Regions from separate parts of the Virgibacillus tibetensis genome, predicted to be linked through region 2. Evidence: riboswitches for the same ligand, from Rfam matches in the RefSeq annotation. Region 2 holds a riboswitch; each other region holds the start of a gene.

Evidence for each region. A riboswitch is a leader RNA that binds a small molecule or an ion and turns the genes downstream of it on or off. The one in region 2 is predicted to bind cyclic di-GMP.
Region 1: linked by a shared signal. The riboswitch ahead of QGM71_RS14530 (GGDEF domain-containing protein) and the one ahead of QGM71_RS00325 (prepilin-type N-terminal cleavage/methylation domain-containing protein) in region 2 are both predicted to bind cyclic di-GMP.
Region 3: linked by a shared signal. The riboswitch ahead of motA (flagellar motor stator protein MotA) and the one ahead of QGM71_RS00325 (prepilin-type N-terminal cleavage/methylation domain-containing protein) in region 2 are both predicted to bind cyclic di-GMP.
Region 4: linked by a shared signal. The riboswitch ahead of QGM71_RS07755 (GGDEF domain-containing protein) and the one ahead of QGM71_RS00325 (prepilin-type N-terminal cleavage/methylation domain-containing protein) in region 2 are both predicted to bind cyclic di-GMP.

The regions. Positions count from the first base shown of each region.
Region 1 covers NZ_JARZFX010000008.1:2,620-7,159, reverse strand. Annotated here, with positions in the region: gene QGM71_RS14540 (VOC family protein) at 1-92, opposite strand, end outside; gene QGM71_RS14535 (S66 family peptidase) at 179-1,210, opposite strand; gene QGM71_RS14530 (GGDEF domain-containing protein) at 1,682-2,521, opposite strand; cyclic di-GMP riboswitch class I at 2,539-2,622, opposite strand; gene QGM71_RS14525 (nucleoside transporter C-terminal domain-containing protein) at 2,755-2,934, shown strand; gene QGM71_RS14520 (LysE family transporter) at 3,128-3,706, opposite strand; gene QGM71_RS14515 (LysR family transcriptional regulator) at 3,829-4,540, shown strand, end outside.
Region 2 covers NZ_JARZFX010000001.1:62,118-66,657, forward strand. Annotated here, with positions in the region: gene QGM71_RS00315 (type IV pilus twitching motility protein PilT) at 1-996, shown strand, start outside; gene QGM71_RS00320 (type II secretion system F family protein) at 1,000-2,196, shown strand; cyclic di-GMP riboswitch class II at 2,243-2,326, shown strand; gene QGM71_RS00325 (prepilin-type N-terminal cleavage/methylation domain-containing protein) at 2,357-2,710, shown strand; gene QGM71_RS00330 (prepilin peptidase) at 2,806-3,561, shown strand; gene pilM (type IV pilus biogenesis protein PilM) at 3,574-4,485, shown strand; gene QGM71_RS00340 (hypothetical protein) at 4,500-4,540, shown strand, end outside.
Region 3 covers NZ_JARZFX010000002.1:62,829-67,368, forward strand. Annotated here, with positions in the region: gene motB (flagellar motor protein MotB) at 1-339, opposite strand, end outside; gene motA (flagellar motor stator protein MotA) at 329-1,114, opposite strand; cyclic di-GMP riboswitch class I at 1,206-1,291, opposite strand; gene QGM71_RS05235 (methyl-accepting chemotaxis protein) at 1,779-3,815, shown strand.
Region 4 covers NZ_JARZFX010000002.1:633,548-638,087, forward strand. Annotated here, with positions in the region: gene QGM71_RS07750 (LacI family DNA-binding transcriptional regulator) at 1-179, opposite strand, end outside; gene QGM71_RS07755 (GGDEF domain-containing protein) at 878-1,858, opposite strand; cyclic di-GMP riboswitch class I at 1,941-2,028, opposite strand; gene QGM71_RS07760 (hypothetical protein) at 2,249-2,482, shown strand; gene QGM71_RS07765 (O-antigen polymerase) at 2,463-3,845, opposite strand; gene QGM71_RS07770 (lipopolysaccharide biosynthesis protein) at 4,166-4,540, opposite strand, start outside.

The sequences.
Region 1 (4,540 bases), on a different contig from region 2:
CAAGCAAACTTTAAACCTAATTTTTGGTAAAATTTAATTGACACTTCTAAATTTTTTACAGGTAAATGTGCCTCGTATAATCCTTTTATTATTACTCCCACTCCTTTGATATGTATTTTATCTTCAATTATTCCACCATATCATGTAATAAGCATTTATCCATTTTCCTTTTCGAAATTTATTCAACTCCACTTTCTAGAATCTTGAAAGTCTTCTTTTCACAATTAATTTCAGCCATTGCACCATATGATAATATAGATTTCGGTTCGGTATGGCCAAAATTCAAGTTATAAAGAATCGGCAAATCCTCCAAATTAAATTCCTTCATTACTTTTTGAATTTCTTCTTTATATTCATCGTAATACTTCTCATCTTGTGGTTTACCAAAAATGATTCCATTTGCTTTTTGTAGAATGCCTTGCACAGCATAATTTCGTAGCCAATACATAATAAGATTTGGATCTGGTTTTTCTTCCGATGTTTCAAAGAAAATTATGCTGTTCTCCCAAAATATTTTCTCAGGCCAAAGTTCTGTTCCTTTTGCAAACTCTAGTACTTCAATACAACCACCAATCAAATGTCCCCGTGTTACACCTGATCCCTGAAGTACCTCGTAACCTGAATTTTTCCGCATCGTCCGTCGAATGTTCTTATTCTCTTCTACCCATTCTAAACGCTCACTTGTCCATTCATTAGCTGGTTGAATTTCACCAATAGTCTCATTAGAAAAGAGCGTTCGATTCACCATATCAATCGTATATGGATCCATCTCCACGTTTTCAGCAAAATCGGTTAAGATTGCTGGACCATAAAAAGAAGAAATTCCAGCTTTATGACAAAATAAATGTGAAATGGTCACATCAGAGTACCCCATAAAAACTTTCGGATTTTCACGTATAATGTCAAAATCAATATAGGGAAGTAAGCGAATGCTATCGTCTCCACCAATATTTGCAATGATTCCTTTTATACTTTCATCCTTAAATGCCATCATCAAATCTTCAGCACGAGCTTGTGGATTTTTATAAAGATAGTCTCCCCCTTTCAAACTATTAGGCATAGGGGTAACTTCCAGTCTAAAAATCCCCTCTATTCTTTTTACACCTTGTTCATACCTCCATCTAAGGTCTGGTTCTCCTGCTCCTCCCCAAGAAGGACTTACTGTTGCAACACGATCTCCTGCCTGCAATTTTTTTGGCTTAATTAACATATTAACTCCCTCTCTTATATAACTCGATTATTTAAGTATGGATTATAATTTCTATAAAACATCAAATTACCTACTGTATTTCATGAATAAATGCTGTGATTTAGTTAAGTATCTATAATCAAATAATAACATAATGCCCAAAATTATAATTGCAAATTTCTGAAATTAAAAAAAGAAAAAGACCATCATTTATAATCTTATTTGTTTCAACTCTTATAGCCGATTTGATCTCAATCATTTACCTCTGGCATCATATAGTTGAAGTAACTAATAAAAGGTGCTTTGTTGTTTCACATACTTCCAAAAGCAAACTTGCAATTTATTATTGTCTAAGTCGTAAAAATCAAAAAAGTTATGATCACCATCATCTTGTAATTCAGTTACTTCCATACTGTTAGTACAAAAGTAGAGATTTACTTTAAAATATAAACCTCCACTATTTAATATAAAAATTATTAGTTCCAAGCCCTATCAATTAAAAATTGCTATCTGATTTCTACCGTTTTCTTTTGCTTTATATAACGCGGTGTCGGTCTTTTCGATAAATTCTTCTATTTCCTCTCCATTGTAAGAAGATACTCCAATGCTGATTGTAAAATATATACGTTCATTGTTATAAGTGAAACCCGATTTTTCTATAGCCTCACGTATAAGTTCCGCTATTATTAGTCCTTCATCAACATCGGTATTTGGCATAATAACTGCAAATTCTTCGCCTCCAAAACGTACAAAAGCATCTGTGTCTCTTACATTGCTTCCAATAATATCTGAAATATGCTTAAGTGCTTCATCACCACATTGATGACCAAAATTATCGTTAACTTTCTTGAAATGGTCTATATCTAACAGCATAAAAATCAAAGGGGTGTTATTCTTTTTACTAAAAGGAATTGTCTTTTCCATAATAAAATCAAAATACCTTCGATTATAAATTCCAGTTAATGCATCTGTAATCGTTAATTCTTCTACTTTATTTAACAATTTGGAAGATTTATTCATGAAATATCCAACAGACAGAACGACGGACCAATTAATAACTGAACCAGTGGTAAGTTCTATCATCACATATGTCTCAGTGCTAGTTTTCTGAGCGACCTCCGTTGTGAACTTCAAAGCAGTGTAAAAGATGCTAGCTCCTACAATTACTTTCCATTTCGGATACATATAAGCTATCAGGATAGTCGGAATTAGAAAGAGCGTCCAAGTCCTTGGAAAATGTCTATTCGCTTCATTAGATAAAATCGTGTCCATAACAACAGGGGAAAACGTAAATAAAATAATTATTAAGTAGTATAAACCTTTTCTTTTCAATTGCTTTCGTTTCTCCTTTCGGTAATCCAGCCATCATTGCTTAATGCTTTAGACCTGTGATTTTGCGTCATTACCTTTCGATAATTTTGCCTTTTTCAAAAGAGTTGCTAAGTAGATAAGTATACAACAATTAGATGCGATGTTTCCAAGGTTTTGCTAAATAATCTAATTTCCCTCTGTATCCATTGTCTCTTATTGAACTAACCGTTAGCTTTAGGTAAGAGTTTGAAGTTGTGTGCGTTTTCGCACATACGGCCTTCGCGAACCTATCTTCTATTGGACAATTAATTGTAGGTCTTGGTTCCATAGCACCATCAAAGAAAAAACAAATTTCATCTCTGAGTTTCAAAGCCATTATCGCTGGTACTATGGCAAGATTTATTACAGCTATTTTTGTAAATATGTTTATCTAAAAAGAACAACGTATATACTAGACTGAGTTCAGTAAGGTTAACTCTCTTAAAAACCTTTTAAACTATCCTTATTCCATTCTATTGGATAAGGATAGTTTTTCTTTATAAATTATTAAAATTTCCGTTTTTTCATAGAAGCCCTTTTTCAATTTTTAAGAAGTTGAAGAAGAATGATTGTTAAGCTATTGGATTTTTACAAAAAAATAGTAACCGCAGAATAAATCAATAACAAGCACATAATTAACCGAAATGCCCTATCATGCTTCGCAAAAACTTTTTTAAATAGCGAGCCAAACCCTGACCACAGAAGTAATGCTAACCAACCTAGGAAAATTGCTAATGTTAAATAAAAAACAATGGATTTAATAGAATTATTGAACGGCAGTATGAAAGCACTCATCACAGTTAACAAGAACAAAATGCTTTTGACATTTATGATTTGAATGATAAAACCTGATAAAAAAGAAGATTTCACGTCACTAAAATTATCTTTGGAACTTTTTGGTAGACCCACCTGCCAAGCCAAATAGAGTAGATATACTGCACCAGCTATTTTAAAATATGGCTCTACTACAGGAATCCAATTGTATAATCCTGTTGTAGCTACTCCACTGATTGTTCCAAGCACGGCAAATCCCGCTAAGATTCCGCTACTAAACTTCCAAGATCCCACAAAACCATATTTACGTGCTTCATTCATCATCAAAATGTTACTTGGACCAGGAGTAATTGATGTAACCATCACATAAGAAAGAAACGCTACTATACTCATAAATTCACCTTCATTTGCTAATTTACTATGGATAGCTTTCATTGTATGATAAATAAAATTGAAATTTAAAAAAGCATTATCATTTTTTTCGATACATTAAAAAAACGAAGGTGAGATATGATATGGAAATTAGACATCTTATAACATTTATGACCATTGTAGAAGTAGAAAGTTATACAGGATCTGCCTCTAAATTGGGTTATACTCAATCTACTTTAACCTCTCATATCCAGGCACTTGAACGTGAAATTGGTGGGGAACTTTTTACGTATGTAAATAGAAATTTGCAGCTTACTCATTTAGGTAGAGAGTTAATACCTTTAGCAGAGGATTTACTGTCTACTCACGAACAGATTAAGAACATGCGGAGCACCCACGAAGTCAAAGGTGTACTGAAAGTGGCTGCACCAGAGTCTTTGACAATCTCTAGGTTAGGTCCAATAATAAAGGAATATTCCATGAAATTTCCTAACGTCAAATTAATACTAACCAACGGTACATGTGGGCAAAACCAAACTGACTTAATAAGTGGGAAAGTAGATGTTGCATTCATGGTTTATCCAGAAATAAAAGCCGAAAAATGCTTACATTACTCACTATTAGAGGAGAAGATTGTCCTTGTGAGTAGTAATGATGATCTGGACCACTTTGACGAATATAAAAAAGATAACACCCATTTTTTCATCACAAATGAAGAAGGTTGCAGTTATCGGAAAATGTTTGAAAGATACCTCTTAAAGCATGATATTTACAGCTTTCAAACAATGGAGTTATGGAGTATTGATGCAATCAAAAAGATTGTTATGAGTGGACTTGGATTTTCTGTTTTACCTT
Region 2 (4,540 bases):
AAAGCATCTGATGTACATTTAACAATCGGAAAAGCCCCTATATTCCGGGTGAATGGAAACTTAATTGAACAAGATATGGCAAAAATAGAGCCATCTGACACAAAGCATATAGTCAAGGAAATAATTTCAACTGAACTATGGGAAAAGCTGGGTGAAAATCGGGAATTAGATTTCTCGTATGGGATAGCTGGAGTATCCAGATTCCGCATTAATATATTCTATCAACGAGGCGAGCTATCACTGGCGATTCGAATTATCCCAACAGAAATCCCAACAATAGAATCATTGCATTTACCAAAGATAACAAAGGAAATCGTCCAACATACACAGGGATTAGTGCTTATTACAGGGCCAACAGGAAGTGGAAAAAGTACGACACTAGCCTCAATGATTAATTATATGAACCAGACGATGCAGAAACATATCATTACATTAGAAGATCCAATTGAATACATGCATGCCCATAAGCAATCGGTTATTGACCAGCGGGAAATCGGTTTTGATACGAATAGTTTTGCGAATGGGCTCAGGGCAAGCTTGCGGCAAGATCCTGATGTTATCTTAGTTGGGGAAATGCGTGATTTAGCAACAATAGCAACAGCAGTCACAGCTGCGGAGACGGGCCATTTAGTGTTAGCAACACTTCATACGTCAGATGCAGTTTCCACGATCGAGCGGATTATTGATGTATTTCCTGCAGAACAGCAAGCACAAATACGTATTCAGTTATCTACTATTTTAAAAGCAGTTATCTCTCAACGACTGCTTATTACGAACGACAATTTTGAAAGACGCGTAGCAACAGAGGTTCTTGTTAATACATCAGCCGTTAAAAATCTAATTCGTAATGAAAAGCTGCATCAAATCCAAAACGTGCTGCAAACATCAAAGGATCAAGGAATGCATTCAATGGAAATGGACCTAAAACGATTGATTCAAGAAGATGTAATCAAGTTTGAAACTGCTGCACCTTTCATGCAGGAAGGGAGTTCGTAACCAGTGGATTACCAATACAGCGGGAAACGAATTTCCGGTCAAAAAATTAAAGGGAAAATAGAGGCAGACTCAAAAAAGGCAGCATTGTTGCAACTTGAAAAAAAAGGGCTGATTATTTTTGATATTGATGAAACAAAGCCCTGGAATAAAGATATTATCCTTAATAAAAAAGTTAAAAATAAAGACTTCGTTCTATTTCTAAGGCAATATGCAACATTGATTCATGCAGGGATAGCAATCTCTGATGCTACAAAAACAATGACGCAGCAAACCGACAACTATGCATTGCGTAATGCCCTTACAGATATTGATAAACAGCTGGATCAGGGACAAGCCCTATCAAAGGCTACCGAGCGTCATCCAAAGGTTTTCCCTTCGCTGCTGGTTAATATGATTAACGCAGGTGAGGCCAGTGGTAAGCTGGATGATATTCTGAATCAGATGGCTGATTACTACGAAAAGGAATACCGAAATAAACAAAAGGTAGTTTCCGCATTACTTTATCCAAGTGTAGTCGGAGTTATAACCTTACTACTCAGTATGTTTTTATTAGTGTTTATCGTGCCACAATTTGTGGGTATGTTTAACTCATTTGGTGAGGAAATACCGACATATACACAAATTATTATGAATTTAAGTAATTGGGTTGGTACTTTCTGGTGGCTTCTATTTATAGTTGGACTGTTTGGTTATATGATTTATAAGTACTTATTACAGAAAGAAGCATTTGTTTATAGAATAGATAGCATAAAAATGAAGTTCCCATTTCTTGGTGTTCTTATTCATAAAGGGGCACTAGTTCGTATGACACAAACATTAAGTACATTAGTAAACAGTTCTGTACCTATCTTACAGTCTGTTGCGATTACGGAAAAGGTTGTTGGAAACCGTGTCATTCAAGAAGTTTTACTGCAATCCAGGAAGTCGCTGGAGGAAGGGGAATCTATTACAATACCAATGAAGGGGCATTGGGCCTTTCCTGCGTTGGTAATACAGATGATGCAAATCGGTGAAAAAACCGGGACTTTAGACCATATGCTGTTGAAGGCTGCTGAATTCTATGAAGAAGAGGTAGAGCAGCTCTCTAATAGAATTAAGACATTAATAGAACCAATTATGATTATTATTCTAACGGTGATCGTTGGCAGCATCATTGCTGCGGTAGTTATTCCAATGTTTTCTTTATTTGAAAATATGTAGAATTTTTGTAGATATTTGTCTGGCAATACGTTATAATTTAAATAGGAATAAAGTAGGATATGATGAATGACTATCTTTAAGTGGGCACTTGGGTGGTCAGGAGTAAGTAGTGCAACCGACTAACTTAGAATAAACATAGTTTATGAGAGGCGGGGAAATTATGTTAAAACGCATGAAAATGATCTTGAAGAAGGAAAAAGGATTTACGTTGGTTGAGTTGTTGGCAGTAATTGCTATTTTGGGGATAATTTTGGCTATTGCTATACCTAGTATTGGTAAAGTAATTAGTAATTCAGAAGGTAAAGCTCACGAAGCAAATATGGATTTGTTTGAGAATGCAGCAAGATTGGCTTATGTGTCTGGTAATCAAGAGGATACATATACTTTAAATGAATTAGAAGAGAAAGGATTTTTAGATTCTATCCCTGATGGATTTGCGGGTACAGAAATAGTTTATGTGGAAAACAATGGTGGATCATTTGTATATGAAGATCGACGTACACCTGGAAATTAAGTTTTAATAATAAATTTAAACGCCCTTGCAACATAATGTGCAGGGCGTTTTCTTCAATAACATAGTTTCATAGATCTAGACAAGGAGCCACAATAATGAACATCTCACTTATAATACTTTTCTTCTTATTAGGCCTAATCTTCGGTTCATTCTTCAACGTGGTCGGGTTGCGCCTGCCTAAAAACATAGCCTTCGCTAATGATCGTTCCATTTGTCCACAATGCAAGCACCAACTAACTTGGTATGAGAATATACCCCTTCTGTCTTTTCTCATCCAGGGAGCAAAATGTCGCCATTGTAAGGGGAATATTTCGTACATATATCCGGCGATTGAATTATTTACAGGATTTCTGTTTGCTTTAAGCTATTCTGTAGTAGGCTGGAATCTTGAATTACTCACAGCATTATTACTTGTTTCCATGCTCATGGTTATTTTAGTTTCAGACATTATGTATATGCTTATTCCAAATAAGGTGCTTTTATTTTTCCTGCCATTATTAGTAGCCGCAAGAGTAATTAATCCATTAGATCCCTGGTGGTCATCAATAACAGCAGCGTTGACAGGACTCTTGATTATTGCGGTAATCATTCTTGTAAGTCGTGGTGGAATGGGAGCAGGTGATATGAAGTTATTTGGTATTCTGGGTATTGTTTTAGGAATGGAAAAGCTGTTATTAGCTTTTTTCTTATCCTGTATGATAGGAGCACTAATTGGTATAGTATTACTTCTATTTAAAGTAATTGATCGTAAGCAGCCTGTTCCATTCGGTCCATATATTGTCGTTGCAACATTACTTACATATTTCTACGGGGATTTTCTATTAATCTGGTATTTTAATTTACTAATATAAGCAGGTGACAGCATGGGTCTTATTAATAAAGGACGAGTAAACATTGTAATTACAAATAAAGTTTTACGTTATACCTACCATAAGAATACTTCGGTAGATGGGGTGGTAACACATGGTGAGGTAGTATTACCGCCAGGTGTAATAAAGGATGGAACGATTGAGAACAGGTCAATTCTTTTGGAAATTCTAAACAAGCTTGTTCAAAAATATAAGTGGAAACGAAAAAAACTTTATTTCTGTGTTCCTGACGATACAGTTGTTATTAGGAAATTAAAAATCCCTGTATCCTTATCCAAAGATGAAGCCGATGGCTACATTAAAACACAGATTGGTAACAGCTTTTATTTACCGTTTGCCAACCCAGCAATAGCGATTGAGTTTTTGGAATCAGATGAAACTAGTAGAAATATTCTCATATTTGCTTATCCAAAAGAGAAACTGACGGCTTTTGAAGCGGTTTTTGAAGCGGCAGGACTTAAACCTATAGCTGCTGATTTAACGTCATTATCTGTCTACCGTTATTATTACGTATCGAAGAAGGAAGATAAAGACCATGTCTTGCTTATTCACTGGAATCAGGATGCACTAGTGCTAACTGCTTTTCAACGAGATAAAGCAATTTTTTCCCGGTATATGAAAATTGATTCACCAGAAGAAGAAAACACAGGTGAAGACTTGAGGATCAGGATAGTGGATGAATATATTATAGAAATCAATAGAATCATCGATTTTTATCACTATTCTATTACTAAAGGTGAGGCGCAGATAAATCAATTGCTGTTATCAGGAGATACTCCATTTTTAGAGACTGCCAAAAAGCGTTTGTCAGATGCAGTAACTATACCAGTGTATCACTTTCAAGCTGAAGAACAGCCAATAAAATATATAGATGTCCTTGGTCTGGCACTGAAACAGGAATCGTAAAAAGGGGAGCAACCATGAATACGGAAATTAATTTTCTTGAAAAACAGCCAAATAA
Region 3 (4,540 bases), on a different contig from region 2:
TCTGTCCCGCAGCTCCTGAAGGTGGAGTAATTCCCGTGCTTCATTCTCTTCTTTTTCTTTTTCTACTTCCGTTTCTTCATCTTTTTCTTCCTCTTCTTCTGTATCCTGATTGGTACTTTCCGGAATTTCAATAGGATCGCTGCTTTCATCTAATATACTTGATCCTGAACCAAATTCACTTTGAAAAATAAGGGATAGCTCCTTATACTTCTGTGCGTCCAAATCACTCATTGCGAATAACACAATAAACAAAGCCAGTAACAGAGTTAGTAAGTCTGCATAAGGAATCAACCAGGACTCATCAATGTGACTATCATCCTGCTTTCTTTTACGACGCATCCCGATCCTCCTTCATCTCGTTTAACTCTTTTGTCGTCAGGTAAGAGCCTAATTTATCCCGAACGACCATCGCAGAGTCACCAGTTGTAATGGACAGAACCCCTTCAATCATAATTTCTTTAATTTGTATTTCTTTCTTTGATTTCTGCCTCAACTTGTTAGCGAACGGATGCCATAACATATACCCAGAGAAGATACCTAATAACGTAGCAATAAACGCAGCCGATATCGCAGACCCTAAGATTGCCATGTCCTCCATATTTCCGAGTGCGGCGATCAGCCCAATAACAGCTCCCAGAACACCCAGTGTTGGTGCATAGGTTCCTGCTTGGGTAAATACGGCTGCACCTTCCTGATGACGTCTATCCATTGCGTCCACTTTTTCCAGCATGACCTCTCGTATGAACTCAGGTGTTTGCCCATCAATCGTCAGCTGTAATCCTGATTCTAAGAACGGGTCCTCAATCTCATTCATCTGTTTTTCCAATGAAAGAATCCCCTCTTTACGTGTCTGCTCTGCCAGCTGTGTAAAAAGATCAATCAAATCCTTAATTGCTGTATACTTTTTTTCTGTAAAAATAATTTTGAATAGCGCTGGTATTTTCTTAATTGTACTAATAGGAAATGCGATTAAAACGGAAGCAATCGTTCCCAGGAAAATAATTAATATCGCACCGGGATTAACTATTGCGACCATTTCCACACCCTTCAAAGTCATTCCGACCCCTATAGCAACCAAGCCTAATATAATACCAATATACGATGTCTTGTCCATCTTGCAACCCCCATAATTAAATGATTAATCCTACTAAAAAAGACTATTTCAACTTAGAAACAGCCAAAAAGATTCTTATATAAAAATCTACAGTGGTAACCAAGGCGATCCTAGTCAGACGACCGTAGACCCTTCGTTTTGCGTCCCACCCTTTCAGATGGTTTGCCTTTTTCTATTTGGATTAAGTTAAAAAGAAATAGATATAAACTACTACTCTATTTATCGGTTATTTTTTAGATTTATGAAGGACTAATTCAAAAAAATTTAATCGAAACTTTGGCTAAAATGTGTAAATTTTATTCCAATACTTAATTTTGTATTATTTATTCTATGTTTTTAAAAATACAGTCAAAGAGGAGCGTAATTTATAACACAGAAACTGAAGTCCATTCACTGTTACAATCCTATGTACTCTTTCTGTAACCGGTAATAAACGATAATTTAACAATAGGATTAATAATACGGAAAGATTCAAATTTAACAATACAGCAACTAAAAATAAACGGTCACCACAACGTGATCGTTTTTGGTTAACTAAAAATAGGATAAATGAACTATTCGACACTTCACTTTTTTACAACTCTGACGATAATATAAATAGAGTGATAGTTTGTAATTTTAAGTAAATGATTTAAGTCAACTATATAAGGAAAGAAGGGTATTAATGAAAAGTAAAATGTCTACTTCCACCAACAAATCACAAGCTCCACGGCGGTCAAGCAAACTGCAAAATCAAATTCTCATTCCTTTTCTGACATTGATCATCATTGCGGGTGCCATTATTGCTATTACCAATTACACCATCAGTAAGAGCACACTTATCAATGAAAAGGCAAATAGCATCGAGATGCAGATGGAGAGTTTAAATAATACATTCGATACTTTTTTTACGAATAAAGCAAATGTACTAAATCGTTTCTCACAAAGTGACATTATTTTAGATTTTGATAGAGATGAAGACTATAACGAACTGATGGACTACTTCGGTGCTACAGTCAATGCAGATGAGGACATTATCAATGTTTATACAGTTGACAGTACAGACGGGCATACAACCATCTACCCTGATGCAGATTTAGGCGATTTTGACGGGACTACCAGGGGTTGGTACACAGAAGCGATAGAAGCTGACGGCGGAGTAGTCTGGACAGAACCATATGTAGATATTGCAACAGGAAACATGGTAATTACAGCAACACAGGCTATTTACTCTGCGAATGGCACGCTAATTGGAGCGAATGGTGCCGATATTCTCGTTGATACATTATTGGACATTACGAATAAAATGAGTTCGAGTGAAACAGGCTATACGATGATTATCAGTCCAGACGGGAATTATGTTTCCCATCCTGATGAAGAGCTGCTCGGTGAAAGTGCAGTAGAGGAAGTTTTTTATGAAAAGGTTCAGTCAAGTGGAGAAAACGGTGTAATTGAATACACAGAGTCTGACGAGAAGAAAATACTTGGCTACGCTACAAATGGGATTACCGGTTGGGTACTGGCTGAGACTGTATATGAAAGCGAGTTTCAAAGTATTGCTACACAAACCCTCTTGCCCATCTTAGTAACACTTGGAATAATTATCGTTCTGGCTGTTATTATTGCGTTTTTTATCACAAGAAGAATTACTAAGCCAATTAAAGTACTGCAGGACACGATGCAGGAAGTTGAGAACGGCAATCTATTAGCGATGGCCAATATCAACTCGACAAACGAGATTGGACAGCTGTCCAGCAGCTTTGACAAAATGCTCCAGCAAATCCAGCAGATGATGGTAAAAATAAAAGGCGTTTCGTTCCATGTTTCAGAAGCATCCCAGACACTAGTTGCCAGTGCAGAAGAGAATACTGCATCATCCAATGAAGTAGCAACTACCATGGAGCAAATAGCTAGTGGTGCAGGCGATCAATCCGAATTGATGGAGAAAAATGCTGTAGCAGTCGAACATTTATCAACCTATATTAGGCAGGTAGAAGACTATAATACGAGAATTTTTGAAGAATCAAAGGTAATGAATGAGTTTTCGGAAAAAGGGACAGAGACAGTAATAGGTCTTCGAAAACAGTCCGAGGACACTGGCGAAATGACAAGTCGAGTTGTAGAAGCTATCCAATCCCTGGACGATAAATCAACAAACATAAATGAAATCGTAACGAAAATTGCCGATATTGCGAGCCAAACCAATCTGCTGGCATTAAATGCAGCCATCGAAGCGGCACGAGCCGGAGAAAATGGACGAGGTTTCGCCGTAGTAGCTGATGAGGTCAGAAAGCTTGCTGAGCAATCGGAAAATGCGTTGGGTGACATCTCTGTGTTAATAGAAGAAATGCAGAAAGATACAAAGCAATCCGTAACATTGATTGGCCAAACCAATGATGTCATGCAAACACAATCAAAATCAGTCAACGAAACGGAAGCGGCATTTGCAAGTATTCAAACCGCCATCCAAACAAATAATCAATTAATCAATGAAGTTATGGATGTAATGAAAACCATGGTAAACCAAGAGCAAATCATCTCAACAAATATACAGAATATAGCAGCAGTCAGTGAAGAAACAGCAGCTGGAACTGAAGAAGTAGCTGCATCGATTGAACAGCAGACAGCTTCAATGGAGCAGCTGAATCATCTGGCTGGAGAATTGGAGAGTTACTCAAGAGAAATGCAGGAAGAGGTTGGGAAGTTTAGGATAGAGGAATAGGTGTAAGAAGGGGATGGCCTTTATTGGGGCTGTTTCTTTTTTGTTTAGAGCTTATATTTGAAGTGAATTGTTTTAGACTGTAGTTTGCTTATGAGGTGAAATTTCAATAGTGGTCTTACTGCCAGTTTACGGCCATAAGAATGTACATGTACTACTTCTGTCATGTTTCTTACCAGCGAATGCCACAAGATTTACCACTTGCTGCCACCGCATTTACCAATGGGGCAGCGTTAAGGATTTTGAAAGATAAAAAAGCCTAATTACTCAGTATCTATAGTGAGAAATTAGGCTTTTGATGCTCAACAAAAGCCCTATTGTGGAAGATCATTCTTCTATTGAACAGTATTGTACTGTGCAGTAAATTACTATTTCAGTTATTCTTCTTAAGCATAAGTACTCGTTAATTTAATTGCAGCATTTAATGTTTCTTAAATGATAGGAGGTTAACTAGTTAACTTTATTTATTTTCCTGTCTTAGTTCCTTCATTGTAGCTAATACAACTTCCAAATCAACATCAAGAATATGGTAAGGATAATCAACCTTAATTTCTCCTTTTTTAATGCGGATTTGAAATTAGGAGTTGTACCAAATTGAACAAAAACAGTACAGGTCCGATATATGTTATCAGGATCCGATTATGCCAAAAAAGAGCGGGTTGGTTTCCCATATTCCATTTAACACAGTTAATTTTGAATAGTATTAAAATGCAAAACTATCGTTTCCT
Region 4 (4,540 bases), on a different contig from region 2:
GCAATATTATTGGGACTGTATCCTAGTTCATCTACAGCGTTTAAAACAGAGGATTTTAACTTATCGCTAACATAACGTGTATTATTGATAACATAAGAAACTGTAGCCGTTGAAACACCAGCGTGTTTTGCTACTTCTTTAAGGGTTACTCGTTCCCCCTTTCTCTTCACTGAACTCATTTCATACTCTCCTTTGATTTAATCGTTTAGATTTAATCGTTTAGATGGACTTTCTTTTGTAAAACATATTATATTATTCATTATTAATAGTCAATACTTAATAATCAGATTTTTAAGTGGTTTACCTTTTTTCTATAATTTAAAGTGCCTCCCATGGCTTAACATCTTATCTATAATGATTTTAATTATATATTTTACAATAAAAAAACTTTTAAAACCATACTAACAATTCTAATAGCTTACATAGTTATTTCCCGATAACTATAAATAACCTTTTTCTATTAATAAACTCATACATATTCCATAATTAATATACTTAACATCATCAACAGGAATGCGCAATACATTTTTAGAATCAAAAAATCTAGCATTATTCATAGGTGAGAGCTTACCCCTATCTAATACTTTAAATTCATTGTGATCCCTAAGGTTTTCTACCAAAATGAGTTATTAAATGGGTAAATTAATGGGGATGCATTTATTACTAACGCAAAGTAAAATGGATATTCCCCTTCAAAGAAAAAATTGTAAAATTATGGGGACTAATACCACTTTGGTTTTCACATAGAACGCAAATTATCCAACAGTTACTATAAGTCTATTAAAAAAATCCGCCTCACTCACGTCTGCACTATAAAGCTTTAAAGCGGTGGGGACTTGACACTCCACTGGGACTCGACGAAGTACATAGTATAAGCTTAGGATATAATTCTATTTTTCCCTGTGTTTTTTGCAATATACAGACGTTTGTCAGCTTCATCTAGTACATTGAGGATGTTATGATCGTAATCCTCCACCTCCACAATCCCCCCACTTATCGTTAAAGCGATCGTTTTACCATGATATGAAAACTGATGCGATTCTATATTTTTGCGAATTCTTTCCATAACCTTGATCCCCTCTTGCTTTTCTACTTTTCTTAATACTAAGAGGAATTCTTCTCCACCCCATCGAACAACCGAAGCATCACCTGGTACGCTCTCTCTTATAATAGATGCAGCTTGCTTTAACATACTATCACCTAATAAGTGACCATATGTATCGTTTATACTTTTAAAATTATCTAGATCACAAAATGCAACTGTTACTGAATAATCAATAGCCTTTGCTTTCTTTATTTCCTCTAGCAGAAGTTTTTCTCCGGATTGTTTATTGTACAAACCAGTTAGGTAATCTGTTTTTGATTCACTGATAGTTTTTCTAAGTTGCATTTGATAAAATAAAACCCCAAACCCTAGTACAAAGTAACTAACGGAGTTAACACAACCTTGCAACCAAACTAATAGTTCTGGATCCTTTGTAAATGCAACATGCAAAAATGTAAATACAGAAGCTAATATTGATATCAACATGATACTACGCTTTTTAAATCTTTTCACACTTGTAGCGAACGTAGTAATAATTGGTAAATAGTACATAGGATAGAAAGGGCTTTCTGTATGACCAGAATGAGCGATGATAAGAAAGATAACGCTTAAATGAATAACACTAATAACTAAAATCAAAAGAAGATTATTAGGAAGTTTTACTAGAATAGCAGGTAATATCATAATTACAAGAAATAGAAAAGTTAGCCACCAGGCATGAGAACTACCCCAAAAATAAATCACCACAAGAAAATAAAGAATACTTTGCACTACCGAAAATATCCCCATAGCATTTCTTTCATTAATACTCATAAGAGACCCACCTACCCCAAAAAGTATAAACAACAAAAAAAGACTTGTTTAACCGAAAAAGCCTAGAGTAAGTCCCTATACAACCGGCATCCTAGCTACCTTAGTTCAAATGAACGTTAGGCCTATGGTTTTGCGTCCCAGACTTTCGTACTGGTTTGCCCTTAATTCGGTAGGTCTATTATATCATTTATTACTAATTTTTAAAAATTTCGAGATTGCATATGGTGTGAGTCTGAAAGCATTGTGGACTGCGATGCCTGTACCATGGCCCACCCTCCAAAAATCATGCGATAGTAAAATAGTACCAACAAACACAAAACATGGGGGTGATCTTTTGTATTGTACAAACTGTGGAACAAAACAAGGTGAAGGGGCTAGATTCTGTCATTTATGCGGAAACTAGAATCTAACGTAGCAAAGGAAAGTAATACGCAACAGCAAGTAGTACATAAAAAAGCGCAGGATGTTGTTCAGCTGGAATCTACTTTCCAGGCCTTTTCTCCAAACGAACAACTGTCCGATGAGGAGTTAGTACGCCATTATGTTGGTCCGAAAAAGGTAGATTACTATACGGAGAAGTTCCCCATTTCCTCGCAGTTTAATATTAAACAAACTTCTTTTTGAATAAATTCTTTTTGTTTCGAACTGTACTATTATTGAAGAATTTATAGTTTATAAAGTTTATTACAATAAACAACATAGCAAATATTATTAATGGGTTTGTGAAACCACCTCTTACAAGATGGAATATCCAAGTTGCACTTACTGCCCACAACATAAAATGCTTAATTGATAGTTTTTTGTCCAAGATAGCGAAGAAAAATCCAAACAAAATCAGGATTACTAAGCCAACTAAACCAAAGTTAATATAAGCATCTCCTATTATACCTGGAGGTACGGACATCCCTTCTATATCAGGTTCTAACCAACTAGCCACAATTTGTTGTGTGTTTTCAGGTTTATCCCTCCATATTGATCTTGGGATAACAGAAAATAATAACCTATAGTAAGATTGACCATTTAAAAAGTCGTTATATAAAGGAACGTAATTAATTACATCCAAAACTCTTGTCGAATAACCTATATCTCCAGACATTATAGATGATTCTAAAAATAACTTTAAATCAAAGTCGAAACTTTCAATGTTTTGGCCAGGTTGTAAAAAACCTCGAAAAAACCTTGAAGTTATCGCAAGAAGGAAAACTAAGACACCTAAAAATAAAGTAATGATTTTAGGTGACAAGTAATTTTTATATTTATTGTATCCATATAATCCACTATAGTAATATCCAACTAAAACCGAAGCTGAATGAACAACTAGCAATGACCTCGTTCTAAAGAGCATAAATATTAGGGTTTCCAACAAAATGAAAATTAATATCCACTTTAGAACGTTAGAATGTTGCCTTGCTTTTACAGTAAAGAATACTAAGAAAAACAAAATTGATGTCATATAAAAACCATAAGTAGCCAGTAGCCGAAAAATGCTGGGGTTTTTAAGTTCTAAACGACTTAAATTCATTATATTTAGTGTTCCAGCATCTATAAAACAAAAAATAACACTTACAAATGTAACAACCCCTATTAAAATAATAACTTTTCGAACTGCTACTTTTTCTAAGTATATTTTTTTTAGTTTGATTTCCTTTCCGACTAAGACACAATTACCTATGCAAAAAAGTAAAATCCCTAATACTGACATTAATGTTAAAGTTTTCAATGATTCAAAACTGTATTGATAATAGTGATACTCTATCAAAAGGTTGTATATGGGCTGCACAAAAAACAACATTAAATAAAATAGTATAAAGAAAAACGTTGCTGAAAATAGTTTTATATATGCAACCATATACATAATAACTGGAAACAATGCTAATAAAAATGTAAAAAGCAAGGTCTTTTCGTCATGACTGTTTAATATATACAAGGAAATTATCGATGTGTATATCACTAAAAAAATAAGCATATAAATTTTCTTTCTTGTCATGGAGCCACATCCTTTTAAATGAGGTATTTTATAATGTATTTAAATAGAAATACTTACATTATTCCTCTCTCTTCGTTACCACTACCTCATTCTGAGTTAAACTATCATTTTCAATATCGCTTATATGGACGGTCTTCACTAGTTGATGAAACCCAACTGGAAGTTAGGACTTTACATCGACTTACATAGGTCTGCATCCAGATGTTAGTTCCCCTTATATAAGATATTGGTTTCCTTACAAACTTATGAGCAGTAGCCGATAACCAATACGGAGTTCTTCAATCTTGACGGTTATCCTAGCCTAAATTAGCTAATAAATTTTAATTTGTATTTCTAAAATTAAAAATAAAAATTGAAATCATTATAATAAATTTTAAAAGGTTTACAATTAGAATACCTACGCAAAAACCTATTAATCCATAAAGATTAAAGAGTGTAAAAACACTTATAAGATATACAACTACATTGCTTCCACTAATTAATAATTGCCAATTTATATTATTAAACCTTAGAACAAACGGTTGAATTACCGAACTCATAACACCTAAAACAGCACTTCCAGTAGTAATATATATCAATTCTAGAGACTCTGCTGCCCAAGTTGGATACAAATAATGTAACAAAGGATGACTAATTAGTATAGTTACAGAATATCCTGTTATCCCTACAATTACTGTAACGGCAATAATATATTT